DNA from 4 places in the Pseudomonas sp. J452 genome. Region 4 is predicted to be linked to each of the others. Evidence: riboswitches for the same ligand, from Rfam matches in the RefSeq annotation. Region 4 holds a riboswitch; each other region holds the start of a gene.
What was found. A riboswitch is a leader RNA that binds a small molecule or an ion and turns the genes downstream of it on or off. The one in region 4 is predicted to bind cobalamin.
Positions count from the first base shown of each region.

Region 1 (3,591 bases), 1.0 Mb from region 4:
GGCCAGCTCCTCGGCCTGGACCAGGCCCAGGTGGCGGCTGGGCAGCTCCAGCGCGGCGCTGCGCGGCAAAGCGCCGTACCAGCGGATTGCCGGCGGCAGGCTGTCGCGCAGGATCTCGCCATGCCGTGCGCTGCCGGTGCGGTTGGCCAGCACCCCGGCGAACGGCAGATTGTGCTGGAAGTTGGCCAGGCCATAGGCCAGGGCGCCGAAGGTCTGCGCCATGGCGCTGCCATCGATCACCCCGAGTACCGGCACCTGGAAGCGCCGCGCCAGGTCGGCGGCCGAGGGGCTGCCGTCGAACAGGCCCATCACCCCTTCGATGAGGATCAGGTCGGCCTCCCCCGCCGCCTCCCAGAGCAGGCGCCGGCATTCGTCCTCGCCGACCATCCACAGGTCGAGCTGGTACACCGCCTGGCCCGAGGCACGGGCGAGGATCATCGGGTCGAGGAAATCCGGTCCGCACTTGAACACCCGCACACGCTTGCCGGCCCGCGTATGCAGGCGCGCCAGGGCGGCGGTGACGGTGGTCTTGCCCTGGCCGGAGGCCGGGGCGGCGATCAGCAGGGCCGGGCAGCTGCGTGCAGTCATTGCCCTCTCCCCGGCCCTCTCCCGCAAGCGGGAGAGGGGGCGTTAAGGGATAGATTTGCGTGCGCCGCTGCCCTCGCCCATTTATGGACGACGACTGCATGCAGGCGGATCGAGTAGCCCGGATGCAATCCGGGGTGGGCGGCTTCCCGGATTGCATCCGGGCCAGGGTAAACAGGGCTCAAAACTCGATCCCCTTCTGCGCCTTCACCCCGGCCTTGAAGGCATGCTTGACCAGGCTCATCTCGGTGACGGTGTCCGCTGCGTCGAGCATCCCCGGCAAGGCGCCGCGGCCGGTCACCACCACATGTTGCAGTAGCGGGCGCGCCTCGATGTCGGCGAGCACCGCGTCCAGCTCCAGGTAGCCGTGCTTGAGGGCGATATTCAGCTCGTCGAGTACCACCAGGCCGACCTGCGGGTCATTCAGCAGTTGCCTTGCCACCGCCCAGGCCGCGCCGGCCTTGTCGATGTCGCGCTGGCGGTCCTGGGTTTCCCAGGTGAAGCCCTCGCCCATCACGTGGTAGCTGACTTCCTCGGGGAAGCGGCGGAAGAAGCTTTCCTCGCCGGTGCTGGCGGCGCCCTTGATGAACTGCACCACGCCGACCTTGATGCCGTGGCCGAGGGCGCGAGCGACCATGCCGAAGGCCGAGCTGCTCTTGCCCTTGCCGTTGCCGCTGTGCACCAGCAGCAGGCCGTATTCGTTCTGGGCCTGGGCGATCTTTTCGTCGATCAGCGCTTTCTTGCGCTGCATGCGTGCCTTGTGGCGTTCGTCGCGCGCGGCGGACTCGCTCATCTACAACTCCTCGCGACCGGCTGCGGCGCGGCAAAGCAGCAGCACCGCGACCCTCGTCAGGCACGGTGCAGAAGCAGAATAGGGGCAGCAGCAGGACAAGACGCGGGCAGGCCGCACGGACCCACCCACCCGCAAAGCCCGCCGCAATGCCGTGGATCGCTACAGGCCGGTCTCCGGGCTTGTGAGCGGAATCTACAGACTCCCGGTCGCGCCTTCCCATGTCGAATGACACAGTGGCTGGATGCGACCGTTGACTCACCTACCGTTGCGGGGGCAGCGCCGGACTGTTCGACTGAATGAACCGGCTTCCCTGTTTCACCCCGTGGACGCGTCGCGACCGGGGCACCTGATGCTGGCGGCAGGGTAGAGGCTGGGCCGGGGCGCGTCAACGCCGAGCGCGGCCCCGAAGACCCTGTCGCGGATCTCGGATACTCCCCTCTACCACTTGTGGGAGAGGATTGCATGGAGGCCAGCCGAAAGGCTGAGAAGAGGAAGTGGGACTACTCACCCTCTCCCGTAAACGGGAGAGGGGGAAAATCGCATGGCCTAGGACAGGCCCTGCAACAACTCCAGGGCCCGGTCGAAGTCGAAGCTCTCGACCTGCTGTCCCACCTGACGCAGACGCTCGGCCAGCAGCGGATCGAGGGCCAGGCCCTGCAGTTCGTACAGGGCCTCCTGCGCCGCAGTGTCGCTCTCGCCCAGCAGGCGCCTGAGCTTGTCCAGCGACGCCTGCAGCTCGGCGCCAAGCGTGAGTGCCGGTGCCGCTGCGCCGCCCTGTTCCACCTCGACCAGCCCCACCAGGCCTGCCAGCAGCGGCTGCAACTGCCGTTCGACCTCGGCCACCAGCGGCTCCAGAACCGCCTCCGCCGCCCCCTCCTTGCAGGCCAGCTCCAGCGCCGTGGCGGCCTGCGCCAGGCCGCGGGCACCGATATTCCCCGCGCTGCCGCGCAGGCTATGGGCCAGGCGCGCCGCCGCCGAGGCATCGCTGTCCGCGCGGGCGGCGAGGAACTCGGCGCGGAAATCGCCCTGGCTGGAGCGGAACTTGCGCAGCAGGCGCAGGTAGAGATCAACCTTGCCCATGCTGGTGGCCAGGCCGGCTGCCAGGTCGATACCGGGCAGACTCTCGGGCAGGCCCGCCCCTGGTGCCACGCTGGCTGGCAAGTGCCGGGCCGCCTGGGCAACACGCCCGGGCTTGGGATGGATCCACTTGGCCAGGGTGGCGAACATGTTCTCGACGTTGAGCGGCTTGGAGATATGGTCGTTCATCCCGCAGGCCAGGGTTCGCTCGCGGTCCCCGGCCATGGCGTTGGCGGTCATGGCGATCACCGGCAGCTTGGCCAGCTGCGGCTGCTCGCGAATCTTGCGGGTGGCGGTGTAGCCGTCCATCACCGGCATCTGGCAATCCATCAGCACGCCATCGAAATCGGCATCCTCGGCCAGCCGATCGAGCGCCTGCTGACCATGTTCGGCCAGGCACAGCTCGACGCCGGCGCTCTCCAGCAGCTCGCGGGCCAGCTCCCGGTTCAGCTCGTTGTCCTCCACCAGCAACAACCGCGCCCCCTGCAGACTGGCCATGGCGCTGGCGCTCTGATCGGAGCGCGCAGTGGCACGGGTATCAATCTGCGAGGTCTTGCCGAGCATGTTGCCGATCGCTTCCAGCAGGGTCGACGGGGTCACCGGCTTGGTCAGCACCACCGGCAGCTGCAGACCATGCTTGCCAGCCTCCTCCTGAGCCTCCTCGCGGCCGAAGGCGGTGACCATGATCACCGACGGCGTGTGCGCCAGGCTGACGGCATGCATCTGCCGCACCGTCTCCACGCCATCCATGTTCGGCATGCGCCAGTCCATCAGCACCAGGTCGTAGGGCAGCGCCTTGCGCTCGGCCTCGACCAGCATGCTCAGTGCCGAGTCGCCGCTGTCCGCCACGTCGACCTCGACGCCGAAGCTGCGCGCCATGCCGGAGAGAATCTCACGCGCACTGGCGTTGTCGTCGACCACCAGCACGCGGGTGCCCAGCAACTCATCGGCGGTAAACATACGCCGCGGCTGGGTGTCGCGCTGCACGCCGAGACACACCTGGAAGTGGAAGGTGGAGCCGCGCCCAGGTTCGCTCTCGACCCAGATGCGCCCGCCCATCAGTTCCACCAGGTGCTTGGAAATGGCCAGGCCCAGGCCAGTGCCGCCGTACTTGCGGGTGGTCGAGCTGTCGGCCT
Region 1 is NZ_CP088294.1:4,272,362-4,275,952, forward strand. Features, by position in the region: gene LRS11_RS19415 (cobyrinate a,c-diamide synthase) at 1-588, opposite strand, end outside; gene cobO (cob(I)yrinic acid a,c-diamide adenosyltransferase) at 767-1,378, opposite strand; cobalamin riboswitch at 1,525-1,743, opposite strand; gene LRS11_RS19425 (response regulator) at 1,925-3,591, opposite strand, start outside.
Region 1: another riboswitch for cobalamin. It lies ahead of cobO (cob(I)yrinic acid a,c-diamide adenosyltransferase); the one in region 4 lies ahead of LRS11_RS02040 (TonB-dependent receptor domain-containing protein).

Region 2 (3,591 bases), 1.5 Mb from region 4:
ATAGCCGCGAAACGCATCCGGCTGGGTCACGGTGACCCGGTAGGTGCCCGGCACCTGCACCTTGGCATAGGCGCGCACCGTGCTCGGCACCTCGCCCTGGCACAGGTAGGTCAGGCGCAGCTCGGGGTAGCGGAACAGCGCACGCTCGGCCTCGCCGGGCAGGGCGCGTTCCTTGAGGTACTGCTTGAGCGCCTGGCTCAGCGCATTGACCGCCTGGCGATGCAGGACGGCGAGGCGCTCGACGGCCTCCTCGGCAGTGGCGGCGACGACGAATTCACTGGAAGAAATGGCAGACACGGGCAGCTTCCTGGCTGGGTACACCGCCCTATCTTGCGCCTTCGCCAGCCTCGCCCGCCAGCGTTCGGCAAGGCTGGCTAGCGCGATCTAGGCTTAGGGCAAATCATTCCAAGGAGCCTGCCTTGCGCAACCCGATGACCTTCTGCCTGCTGGCGCTGCTGAGCACCACCAGCCTGGCCGCCGAGCTGGACGGCCATTACCGCGGCACCCTGGACAATCGACCGAGTGAATTGATCCTGCACAGCCAGGGACCGGAAGTGACAGGCGAGTACGTCGAGGGCCCGCAGCTGCGCTTCAAACTCAGCGGCAGCTTCGACGGCCAACTGCTGCAGGCGCAGATCAGCGATCCGCACTCCGGCCAGGTACTGGCCAACATGAATGCCAACTTTGCCAACGACATGCTCAACGCCAGCCTCGCCGCACGTGACCCCAGCAGTGGCGAGACACTGATACGCGAGGCGCTGTTCGAGCGCGTCGCCCCGCCACCGCCACCGCCCGACCCGCACCAGGATCCGGCACTGGTCGGCACCTGGATCAGCGAACTCAGCAGCGAGAGCGCCGAGCTGGCCACGCTGACCACGGTGACCACCCTGCGTATCCGCGCCGACGGCAGCGTCGCGCAGTGGCGACGCACGGTGACCGGCGGCAGCGACTGGAGCTACGACCGCCCCGGCGAACTGCAGTACAGCGGCCGCTGGCGCAGCGACAACGGCCTGCTGCTGGTGCAGCTGGAGGGCGCCCGCGAGTTCCAGCCAGCCGCACGTTACCGTTTCAATGCCCCCTTCCTGGTGACCGAGAGCAATACCGGCGAGATGATCTGGCAGCGCCGCTGAGTCCGTTTGGACGCGCGCCAAACGGCACATCCCCATGCAGGCGCGGGGACGATCAGACGGCGGTCACTGGAATGAAAGCGCCAGACCGGTTTCCCGGCCTGGCGTGGGCCGGGGTCAGGCCGGCTGGTGCAGGCGCACGTTGAACAGCGGGCCCTGGCTGTAACGCGACAGCGCCTTGGCGGCGGCCAGCACGCCCAGATCGATCAGCGGTTCGAGCAGGATCACGCTCATGTAGGCCAGGCCGAAGCTGCCGACGGAGGCCAGGTTTGCGCTGGAGAAGCCGTTACCGTAGACGGCCCAGAAGGCCACCCAGGCGACGATGCCGCCCTGGTAGGCGGTCGACAGGGCCAGGGCCTGCTTGTAGCTGGTATCCACATAGGCCGTGCGCGCCGGGATGAGGCGCTTGGCCAGCAGGTGAATGGCCCACAGTGGCAGCAGCAGGGTGGTGACGTTCATGCCGTACTGCGGCAGGTCGAACTGGGCGAAGAACAGCCCCTGCAGCAACAGGCCGGCGGCCAGGCCGATGGCCGCGGCACCGGCGCCGAACAGCAGCAACAGGGTCGAGCCGAGGATCAGGTGGACTTCCGAGACGCCCACCGGATGGTGCGGCAATACCTCGAAGAAGCAGAACACCAGGGCAGTGGTCAGCAGGCTGCGCAGGGTCAGGGCGAGCAGGCCGCCGTTGTCGCGCAGACTGTCGCGGGCGAGTTTGACCGTGAGCGCGAAGGCACCAGCGGCGGTTGCATAGCTGAGGAAAATCTTGGCGCCGGCAACGACGTCAGGTTCGATGTGCATTAGGGTTCCTTGGCCGCGCCCACCGCGCGACGATCCGGATTGAGGGAAAGGGGCAGAATGCCCAATAGCGATGGCAGGTCTCCTGGCTCACGGCTTGCTACTTCGCCCGCCTTCCCAGCCGATAAAGGCCAGTGGCGTGTGGGCATCGTTCGCCGCTTACAGTTGCGGGGGCAGCCAGGGCATTGGCGACGAGCGCCGCACCCTTTTTCCTTTTCATCCGGCCGCACGAAGCGGACCGGAACCATCGGCGGCCACCTTACCCGCCTCGCCCGCGAAAAGACAGTGCCCGCTGCCGCGCCGGCGCCCTCGACAGCCCCGTGCCAGACGCGCCTGAGCGCATTTCCCCACGGCCTCGGCGTGCCCGCAGGGGCTCGACTGCCCTGCCTGCATATCCCGCCACGCAACGCTGGGCAGGCCTATTGCGATGGAGTCTTGGTAGCCTCTCGCCTCGCGGAGCCTTGCCGTATTCGTGGGCGGACCGAGTATGGGCAGCCACCTGCGCAGGTGGCCCTGCGCCTGGCGGTGATAACGGTGCGGGAGCGCCGGGTGCCTCTCGACCTCAGATCAGATGCGGCGTACTGCGCGCCACCAGCGCCTCGGCATCCACGCCGCGCGGCAGGGTGCCGTAGACACGGCCGCCGTCGGCCAGGCGGCTGGCGATAAAGGCGTCGGAGACGGTGGCGTTGCCAGCTTCCAGCAGCAGCTTGGCCTGCAGGGCCACGGCCACGTCCTCGGTCAGCTGGCGGGCGCGGTACTGGATATCGGCAGTGTCGCGGAAGTCCGCCTGCAGGCGCTGGATATGCGCCTTGAGACGTGCATCGCCATGGCCGTCGCCCAGCTCGGCGAACAGCACGTCGAGCACACCGGCCTCCTTGGACAGGGCACGCAGCACATCCAGGCACTGCACATTGCCCGAGCCCTCCCAGATCGAGTTGACCGGCGCCTCGCGGTACAGCCGTGGCAGGATGGTTTCCTCGACATAGCCGGCGCCGCCCATGCACTCCTGGGCCTCGTTGATCATTGCCGGGGCGCGCTTGCAGATCCAGTATTTGCCGATGGCGGTGACCAGACGGGCGAACTTGTCTTCCTGCTCGTCGTGCGGGTTGTCCAGAGCCTTGCCCATGCGCATGGTCAGGGCCAGCGCCGCCTCGCTTTCCAGGGCCAGGTCGGCCAGCACGTTCTGCATCAGCGGCTGCTCGGCCAGCACCCGGCCGCCGACCTTGCGGTGCGCGCAGTGGTGCGCGGCCTGGGTCAGGGCCTGACGCATCAGGCTGCTGGAGCCGATCATGCAGTCGAAGCGGGTCAGCGAAACCATCTCGATGATGGTCGGTACGCCGCGACCTTCCTCACCGACCATCCAGGCCAGGGCGCCACGGAACTCCACCTCGCTGGAGGCGTTGGCCCAGTTGCCCAGCTTGTTCTTCAGGCGCTGGATATAGAACTGGTTGCGGCTGCCGTCCGGGCGATGGCGCGGCAGCAGGAAGCAGCTCAGCCCCTTGTCGGTGTAGGCCAGGGTGAGGAAGGCGTCGCACATCGGCGCCGAGCAGAACCACTTGTGGCCGACCAGCTCGTAGGCCTGACCGGGGCCGCCCATGCCCACCGGATGGGCCTTGGTGGTGTTGGCACGCACGTCGGTGCCGCCCTGTTTCTCGGTCATCGCCATGCC
Region 2 is NZ_CP088294.1:1,939,657-1,943,247, reverse strand. Features, by position in the region: gene amn (AMP nucleosidase) at 1-321, opposite strand, end outside; gene LRS11_RS08665 (hypothetical protein) at 420-1,130, shown strand; gene LRS11_RS08660 (energy-coupling factor ABC transporter permease) at 1,245-1,925, opposite strand; cobalamin riboswitch at 1,980-2,186, opposite strand; gene LRS11_RS08655 (acyl-CoA dehydrogenase family protein) at 2,485-3,591, opposite strand, start outside.
Region 2: another riboswitch for cobalamin. It lies ahead of LRS11_RS08660 (energy-coupling factor ABC transporter permease); the one in region 4 lies ahead of LRS11_RS02040 (TonB-dependent receptor domain-containing protein).

Region 3 (3,591 bases), 990 kb from region 4:
GTCAGCTCGCCGCCGTGCTGTTCGCGGAAGGCCACCAGCATGGCCTCGCTTTGCAGGGTCACCGCGTTGGCGATCAGCCGGCCGCCGGGCTTGAGCGCCTGCCAGCACTGCTCCAGCACGCCGGGCAGGGTGACGCCGCCACCGATAAAGATCGCCTCGGGTTGCTCCAGTCCCGCCAGCGCCTGCGGTGCGGCGCCGGCCACCAGCTGCAGGGCCGGCACGCCGAGGGCGTCGCGGTTGTGCTGGATCAGCTGCTGGCGGCTGCCGTCGGTCTCGATGGCGATAGCCCGGCAACTGGGGTGGGCGCGCATCCACTCGATGCCGATCGAGCCGCAACCGGCGCCCACGTCCCACAGCAGTTCGCCGGGAGTCGGCGCCAGGCGAGCCAGGGTGATGGCGCGCACGTCACGCTTGGTCAGCTGGCCGTCGTGGCGGTAGGCCTCGTCCGGCAGACCGCAGGTCAGTGGCAGGCGTACGGCGTTCGCGTCGGCCAGGCATTCCACCGCCAGCAGGTTGAGGGCGGCGACCTCGTCGATGCTCCAGCTGTCGGCCAGACCGTCGATACGTCGTTCCAGCGGGCCGCCGAGGTGTTCCAAAACCGTCAGCCGGCTGGAACCGAAGCCGCGCTCGCGCAGCAGGGCGGCGATGGCGGCCGGGCTGCAGCCGTCGTTGCAGAGGATCAGCAGGCGCTGGCCGGCATGGATCTGCGCGTTTAGCGCCGCCAGCGGCCGCGCCACCACCGAGAGCAGTGTCACCTCCTGCAGCGGCCAGCCCAGGCGGGCGGCGGCCAGCGAGTAGGAGGAGGGCGCCGACAGCACGCGCATTTCTCCTTCGGCTAATTGCCGCGCCAGGCTGGCGCCGACGCCGAACAGCATGGGGTCGCCGCTGGCCAGCACGCACACCGGCGTGCCGCGCCGTTCCAGTACCGGCGCCAGGCTGAATGGGCTCGGCCAGCTCTGCCGCGGCGAGCGGATGCACGGCGGCAGCAGCTCCAGCTGGCGCGGCGCCCCGACGATCTGCTCGGCAGCCAGCAGCGCCCGGCGCGCAGCCTTGCCCAGGCCGGCGTAGCCGTCTTCGCCGATTCCCACCACCGTCAGCCAGGCTGTCATGCGTGTTTCCTTGATCTGTTGCGGGCGACGCGTGGGCTTGGCCTGGCGCCGGAAAAAGCGGGCATAATAGCGCCTTCGTCGGTGCCCGGCGTTCTCACGGACGTCACCAAGGGCCTAAGAGGGAACACGGAGAAGCGATTCAACCGTGGCTGCCCCCGCAACTGTAAGCAGCGAGTCTGTCGCCTGAATGCCACTGGGAAACCGGGAAGGCCGCGACCGATGCCGACCTGCCAGCCAGGAGACCTGCCGACGACGCTAGTCGCGAGTGCCAACATCGGGCGGGGTGTACCGATGCCAAGGAATCCCTGTCTGTGGATTCCGCTGGTTCGGTCGCCGCGTCGTTGTTTGTCGGTGACCGCTTGAAGTCTGATTCCTGCGTTTGCGTCGCATCCACTCCCAGGCCGTCTGCCTGTCCGGGACTGTGGCGCATTGTGTCCGCGCTGGACGGCGGTATCTGCCGGGTCAAGCTGCCGGGTGGCCGCCTCTCCAGCGCCCAGGCCCGCGCCGTGGCCGGGGCTGCGCGGCTGTGCGGCAGCGGTGTGCTGGAGCTGACCAACCGCAGCAACCTGCAGATTCGCGGTGTGCGCGACAGCGAGCACGCCGCCCTGGTGCAGCACTTGCTGGCCGCCGGCCTCGGCCCGCGCGTTGCCGCCGCCGACGATGTGCGCAACCTGCTGCTCAGCCCTGCCGCCGGCCGCGATCCGGCAGCTTTTCTCGATACCCGCCCGCTGGCCGAGCAACTGCTGGCGTTGCTGCAGGACACGCCCGCCTTCCACGGCCTTTCCGCCAAGTTCGCCCTGCAGCTGGACGGCGGCGAAGTGCTGGCCATGCTCGACCACCCCCACGACCTCTGGCTCAGTGCCTTGCCCGGTGGCACCCAGCTGGCTTTCGGCCTGGCCGGCTGCCCGCGTGATGCGGTCCTGGGCGTGGTCGAGCTGGGGCAGGCGCCGCATCTGGTGCAGGCCGTGTTGGAGCTGTTCCTTGAGCTGGCCGGCACGCACAGCCGGATGCGCCAGTTGCTCGCCGAACTGCCGGTGGCGGATTTTCTCGCCCGTCTGCCAATGCCTCTGGAGCGCGATATGCCGCTGCCAGCGCGCGCCCAAACAGCAGCCATAGCGCTCGGCATGCACCCTCAGGCCCAGACCGGCTTGGTCATGCTGCTGGCCGCTGCGCCACTGGGTCGGCTGGAGGCCGTGCAGCTGTGGGCCCTGGCCGATCTGGCCGAGGCCGAGGGCAGCGGCGAACTGTGCCTGACGCCCTGGCAGGGCGTGCTGCTGCCGGATATTCCCGCCGCCCGCCAGGCTGCGGTGATGGCCGCGCTGGGCGAGATCGGCCTGCTGCTGGATGCCCGCGAGCCGCTGAGCCAACTACTCGCCTGCAGTGGCTCCACCGCCTGCGCCAAGGGCCTGGCTGACACCAAGGCCGATGCCCTGCACTTGGCTGCACTGCTGCGCGCCGGCGGCGTTCAGCCGCAGGTGCACCTCAGCGGCTGCCCGCGCTCCTGCGCCGCCGCGCATACCGCTCCGTTCACCCTGTTGGCGCAGCCCGGCGGGCGTTACCAGCTCTATCAGCGCACCGCGGGCGTGGCCGGTTTCGGCCGCCTGCTGGCGCCTTCCCTCAGTATCGAAGAAGCCGGCGCCTGGTTCGCCGCGCAGCCCGCATCAGGAACTTCTGCATGATCGATTACATCCGCGACGGCCAGGAAATCTACCGCCAGTCCTTCGCCACCATCCGTGCCGAGGCCGACCTGTCAGCCATCCCGGCCGACCTGGAAAAGCTCGCTGTGCGCCTGATCCATGCCTGCGGCATGGTCGACGTGGTGCAGGACCTGCGCTTCTCGCCGGGTGCCGGTGCCGCCGGCCGCGCAGCCCTGGCCAAGGGCGCGCCGATCCTCTGCGATGCGCGGATGGTTGCCGAAGGCATCACCCGTGCGCGCCTGCCGGCGAACAACCCGGTGATCTGCACCCTGCACGATGCCGGCGTGCCGGAGCTGGCCCGCGAACTGGGCAATACCCGCTCGGCGGTGGCCCTGGAACGCTGGCGCGAGCACCTCGAAGGCAGCGTGGTGGTGATCGGCAACGCGCCGACCGCGCTGTTCTACCTGCTGGAAATGCTCGATGCCGGCGCGCCCAAACCGGCGCTGATCCTCGGCATGCCGGTGGGCTTTATCGGCGCCGCCGAGTCCAAGGACATGCTCGCCGCTGACAGCCGAGGCGTGCCCTACGTGATCGTACGCGGTCGGCGTGGCGGCAGCGCGATGGCCGCGGCGGCGGTCAACGCCCTGGCCACGGAGGTGGAGTGATGACGGGTAAAGGACGTTTGCTCGGCCTCGGTGTCGGCCCCGGCGACCCGGAACTGATCACCCTCAAGGCCCTGCGCCTGTTGCAGTCGGCGCCGGTGGTTGGCTACTTCGTGGCCAAGGCCAAGGCGAATAAAGGCCAGGGCGGCAACGCCTTCGGCATCATCGAACAGCACCTGAGCG
Region 3 is NZ_CP088294.1:4,317,349-4,320,939, reverse strand. Features, by position in the region: gene cbiE (precorrin-6y C5,15-methyltransferase (decarboxylating) subunit CbiE) at 1-1,109, opposite strand, end outside; cobalamin riboswitch at 1,172-1,375, shown strand; gene cobG (precorrin-3B synthase) at 1,469-2,788, shown strand; gene LRS11_RS19625 (precorrin-8X methylmutase) at 2,785-3,411, shown strand; gene LRS11_RS19620 (precorrin-2 C(20)-methyltransferase) at 3,411-3,591, shown strand, end outside.
Region 3: another riboswitch for cobalamin. It lies ahead of cobG (precorrin-3B synthase); the one in region 4 lies ahead of LRS11_RS02040 (TonB-dependent receptor domain-containing protein).

Region 4 (3,591 bases):
ACCCTGTTCGAGGAGCTGGGCTGGAACTATGTCGGCCCGATCGACGGCCACGACCTGCCCACACTCATCGCGACGCTGCGCAATATGCGCGACCTGGACGGCCCGCAGTTCCTCCATGTGGTGACCAAGAAGGGCAAGGGCTTCGCCCCGGCCGAGGTCGACCCGATCGGCTACCACGCGATCACCAAGCTGGAGCCGATCAAGGCTCCGGTTGTCGAAGCCAAGAAGCCGAGCGGGCCGAAATACTCCAGTGTGTTCGGCCAGTGGCTGTGCGACATGGCAGCGGCAGACCCGCGCCTGGTCGGCATCACCCCGGCAATGAAGGAAGGCTCCGACCTGGTGGCCTTCGCCGAGCGCTTCCCCGAGCGCTACTTCGACGTGGCCATCGCCGAGCAGCATGCGGTGACCCTGGCCGCCGGCATGGCCTGCGACGGCGTCAAGCCGGTGGTGGCGATCTACTCGACCTTCCTCCAGCGCGCCTACGACCAGCTGATTCATGACGTGGCCGTGCAGCACCTCGACGTGCTGTTCGCCATCGACCGCGCCGGCCTGGTCGGCGAAGACGGCCCGACCCACGCCGGCAGCTTCGACATCTCCTACCTGCGCTGCATCCCCGGCATGCTGGTGATGACGCCGAGCGACGAGAACGAACTGCGCCAGATGCTCACCACCGGCTACCACTTCGATGGTCCGGCGGCGGTGCGTTACCCGCGCGGTAGCGGGCCGAACACGCCGATCGACCCGGCGCTTGAGCCGCTGGCAATCGGCAAGGGCCTGGTGCGTCGGCGCGGGCAGAAAACCGCGCTGCTGGTATTCGGCGTGCAACTGGCCGAAGCGCTCAAGGTCGGCGAGACGCTGGACGCCACGGTGGTCGACATGCGCTTCGTCAAACCGCTGGACGAAGCCCTGGTGCGCGAACTGGCGGCCAGCCATGAACTGCTGGTGACCATCGAGGAGAACGCCATCATGGGTGGCGCAGGCTCGGCGGTCAGCGAATTCCTCGCCCAGCAAGGCCTGCTCAAGCCCGTGCTGCACCTGGGTCTGCCAGACAGCTACGTGGAGCACGCCAAGCCGGCGCAGATGCTCGCCGAATGCGGCTTGGACGAAGCCGGCATCGAAGCGGCCGTGCGCGCCCGCCTGGCCCAGCTCTAAGCACAGGGCCGGCGAGCGGGTTTCACCCGCCCGACTCTGTAGGAGCCAGCTTGCTGGCGAGCGCAGACCATCCGCCCTAACCGACGCATCCGCAGCCCGATGATCGCCAGCAAGCTGGCTCCTACAGGCGAGTTGGCGATTTACTTGAGCGGCGCTCATGTCGCCGCGAATCGAGCCCGCTTGTTTTTCATACAGCCACGCACTAAGGTGCGCGGCGTTTTTCATTTCCGCCACGGTGCGCCGCTGCTCTCAGCACGGCGTTAAACGGGAAGCCGGTGCGCTCCATCGAGGAGCCATCCCGGCGCTGCCCCCGCAACGGTAATCGACGGCAGGTTGCCACCTGCACGCTGACCATAAAAGCCACTGGAGTCATCCGGGAAGGCGGATCAGCGCGAGTCGAGAGCCCGGAGACCGGCCTTGGCGGATCGACTGGTGTTGCGGAGGGCATCACCGTCAAGCGCTGGCTACGGCCAGAGCTTGTCCTGCCCTTCTCAAAAGTCTGCCGACCTTTGAGGATTTATCGATGAAGTTGTCCCGCCTTTCCATTGCCGTGGCCCTGCTGCCTTGCACCCCGGTCTACGCCGCATCCAGCCAGGATGATGCGCTGAAGCTGTCGGAAACCCTGATCAGCGCCAACCGCGACGTGCAGCAACGCAGCGCCAGCAGCGCCGCCAGCACGGTGTTCACCCGCGCCGATATCGAGCGCCTGCAACCATCCTCGGTGACCGAGCTGCTCCAACGCGTGCCCGGCGTCCAGGTCACCGACAACGGCAGCGGCAGCCTGGCCAGCCTGTATATCCGCGGCACCAAGTCGGCGCAGAGCCTGGTTCTGGTAGACGGCATGCGCATAGGCTCGGCCAGCTCCGGCGACAGCAATCTGCAGCACCTCAATATCGAGCAGATCGAGCGCATCGAAGTGCTGCGCGGGCCGCGTTCGGCCATGTACGGTGCCGATGCCATCGGCGGCGTGGTGCAGATCTTCACCCGCCGCAGCAGCGGTGAAGGGTTCAAGCCATTCGTGCGCGTGGGCTATGGCAGCCGGGGTACCTGGCAGCGCAGCGCCGGCATTTCCGGTGGCGATGAGGCCACGCGCTTCAGCCTGGCCGGCAGCCTCGACGAGACCAACGGCATCGACCGTACCGGCACCTCCTACGAAGCCGATCAGGATCACGACGCCTACCGCAACAAGGCCTTCAGCCTGAGCCTCAGCCACAGTTTCAGCGACAACCTGGAAGCGGGCGTCAGCGTCCTCGACCAGCGCGGCCGCACCGAGTTCGACAACCCCTTCGGCCGCTTCGACATGACCACCTTCGAATCGGTGGAACAGGACCCGTACAGCGACTTCACCGTCAGCAGCGTCTCCAGCTACTTTGACGCCCAGCTCAACGACAGCTGGAACAGCCGCCTGGAAGTCGGCCACAGCGAGAACCGCGAAGAGAGCCTGGATAAACTCAGCGACGAGCGCGGCGTGTTCAACACCTACCGCGACTCGGTCAACTGGCTGAACACCCTGAGCCTGAGCGACAGCCACAGCCTGATGCTCGGTGCCGACTGGTACCAAGACCAGCTCAACAGCAACACCGCCTTCGCCGAGCAACAGCGCTGGAACCAGGCCGCCTTCATCCAGCACCGCTACGACGGCGAGCACTTTTCCACCGAACTGGGCCTGCGCCACGACAAGAACGAGCAGTTCGGCAGCGAAAACACCTGGAGCGGCGCCCTGACCCTGCCGCTCGACGAGCGCAACGACCTGATCGCCTCCTACAGCGAAGGCTTCCGCGCACCGACCTTCAACGACCTGTACTACCCGGACTACAGCAACCCGAACCTCCAGCCGGAACACTCCAAGAGTGTCGAGCTGCAGTGGCGCAGCCAACTGGCCGCCACCACCCGCCTGGAGGCCTCGGTCTACCGCACCGACATCGAAGATGCGATCGCCAACGACCAGGACTTCATCCCGCAGAACATCGCCAAGGCGCGCATCCATGGTTTCGAGGCCGCGCTGCAGCAGGAACTGTTCGGCTGGCAGGGCCAGCTGGGCGTGGCCTTCGTCGATCCGCGCGACCGCGACAGCGGCCACACCCTCAACCGCCGCGCGCGGCGCACCCTGAGCCTGGATCTGGATCGCAGCTTCGGCGATGTCGCCATCGGCGCCAGCTGGCAGGCCGTGAGCAGCAGCTACGACGACCCGGACAACCAGTACCAGCTGGCCGGTTATGGCCTGCTGGCCCTGCGCAGCAGCTGGCAGGCCACCCCCGAGCTGAAGCTGGAAGCCAAGCTGGATAACCTGCTGGACAAGGATTACAGCCGCTCGCTGTACGAGCATGAGGGTGAGCGCTACAGCTACAGCCAGGAAGGCCGCAGCGCCCTGATCGGCTTCGTCTGGACGCCGGAGCTGTAACGCAGCAGAGCCATATAGGGACGTCGCGCCGAGCAACG
Region 4 is NZ_CP088294.1:443,163-446,753, forward strand. Features, by position in the region: gene dxs (1-deoxy-D-xylulose-5-phosphate synthase) at 1-1,152, shown strand, start outside; cobalamin riboswitch at 1,369-1,587, shown strand; gene LRS11_RS02040 (TonB-dependent receptor domain-containing protein) at 1,676-3,553, shown strand.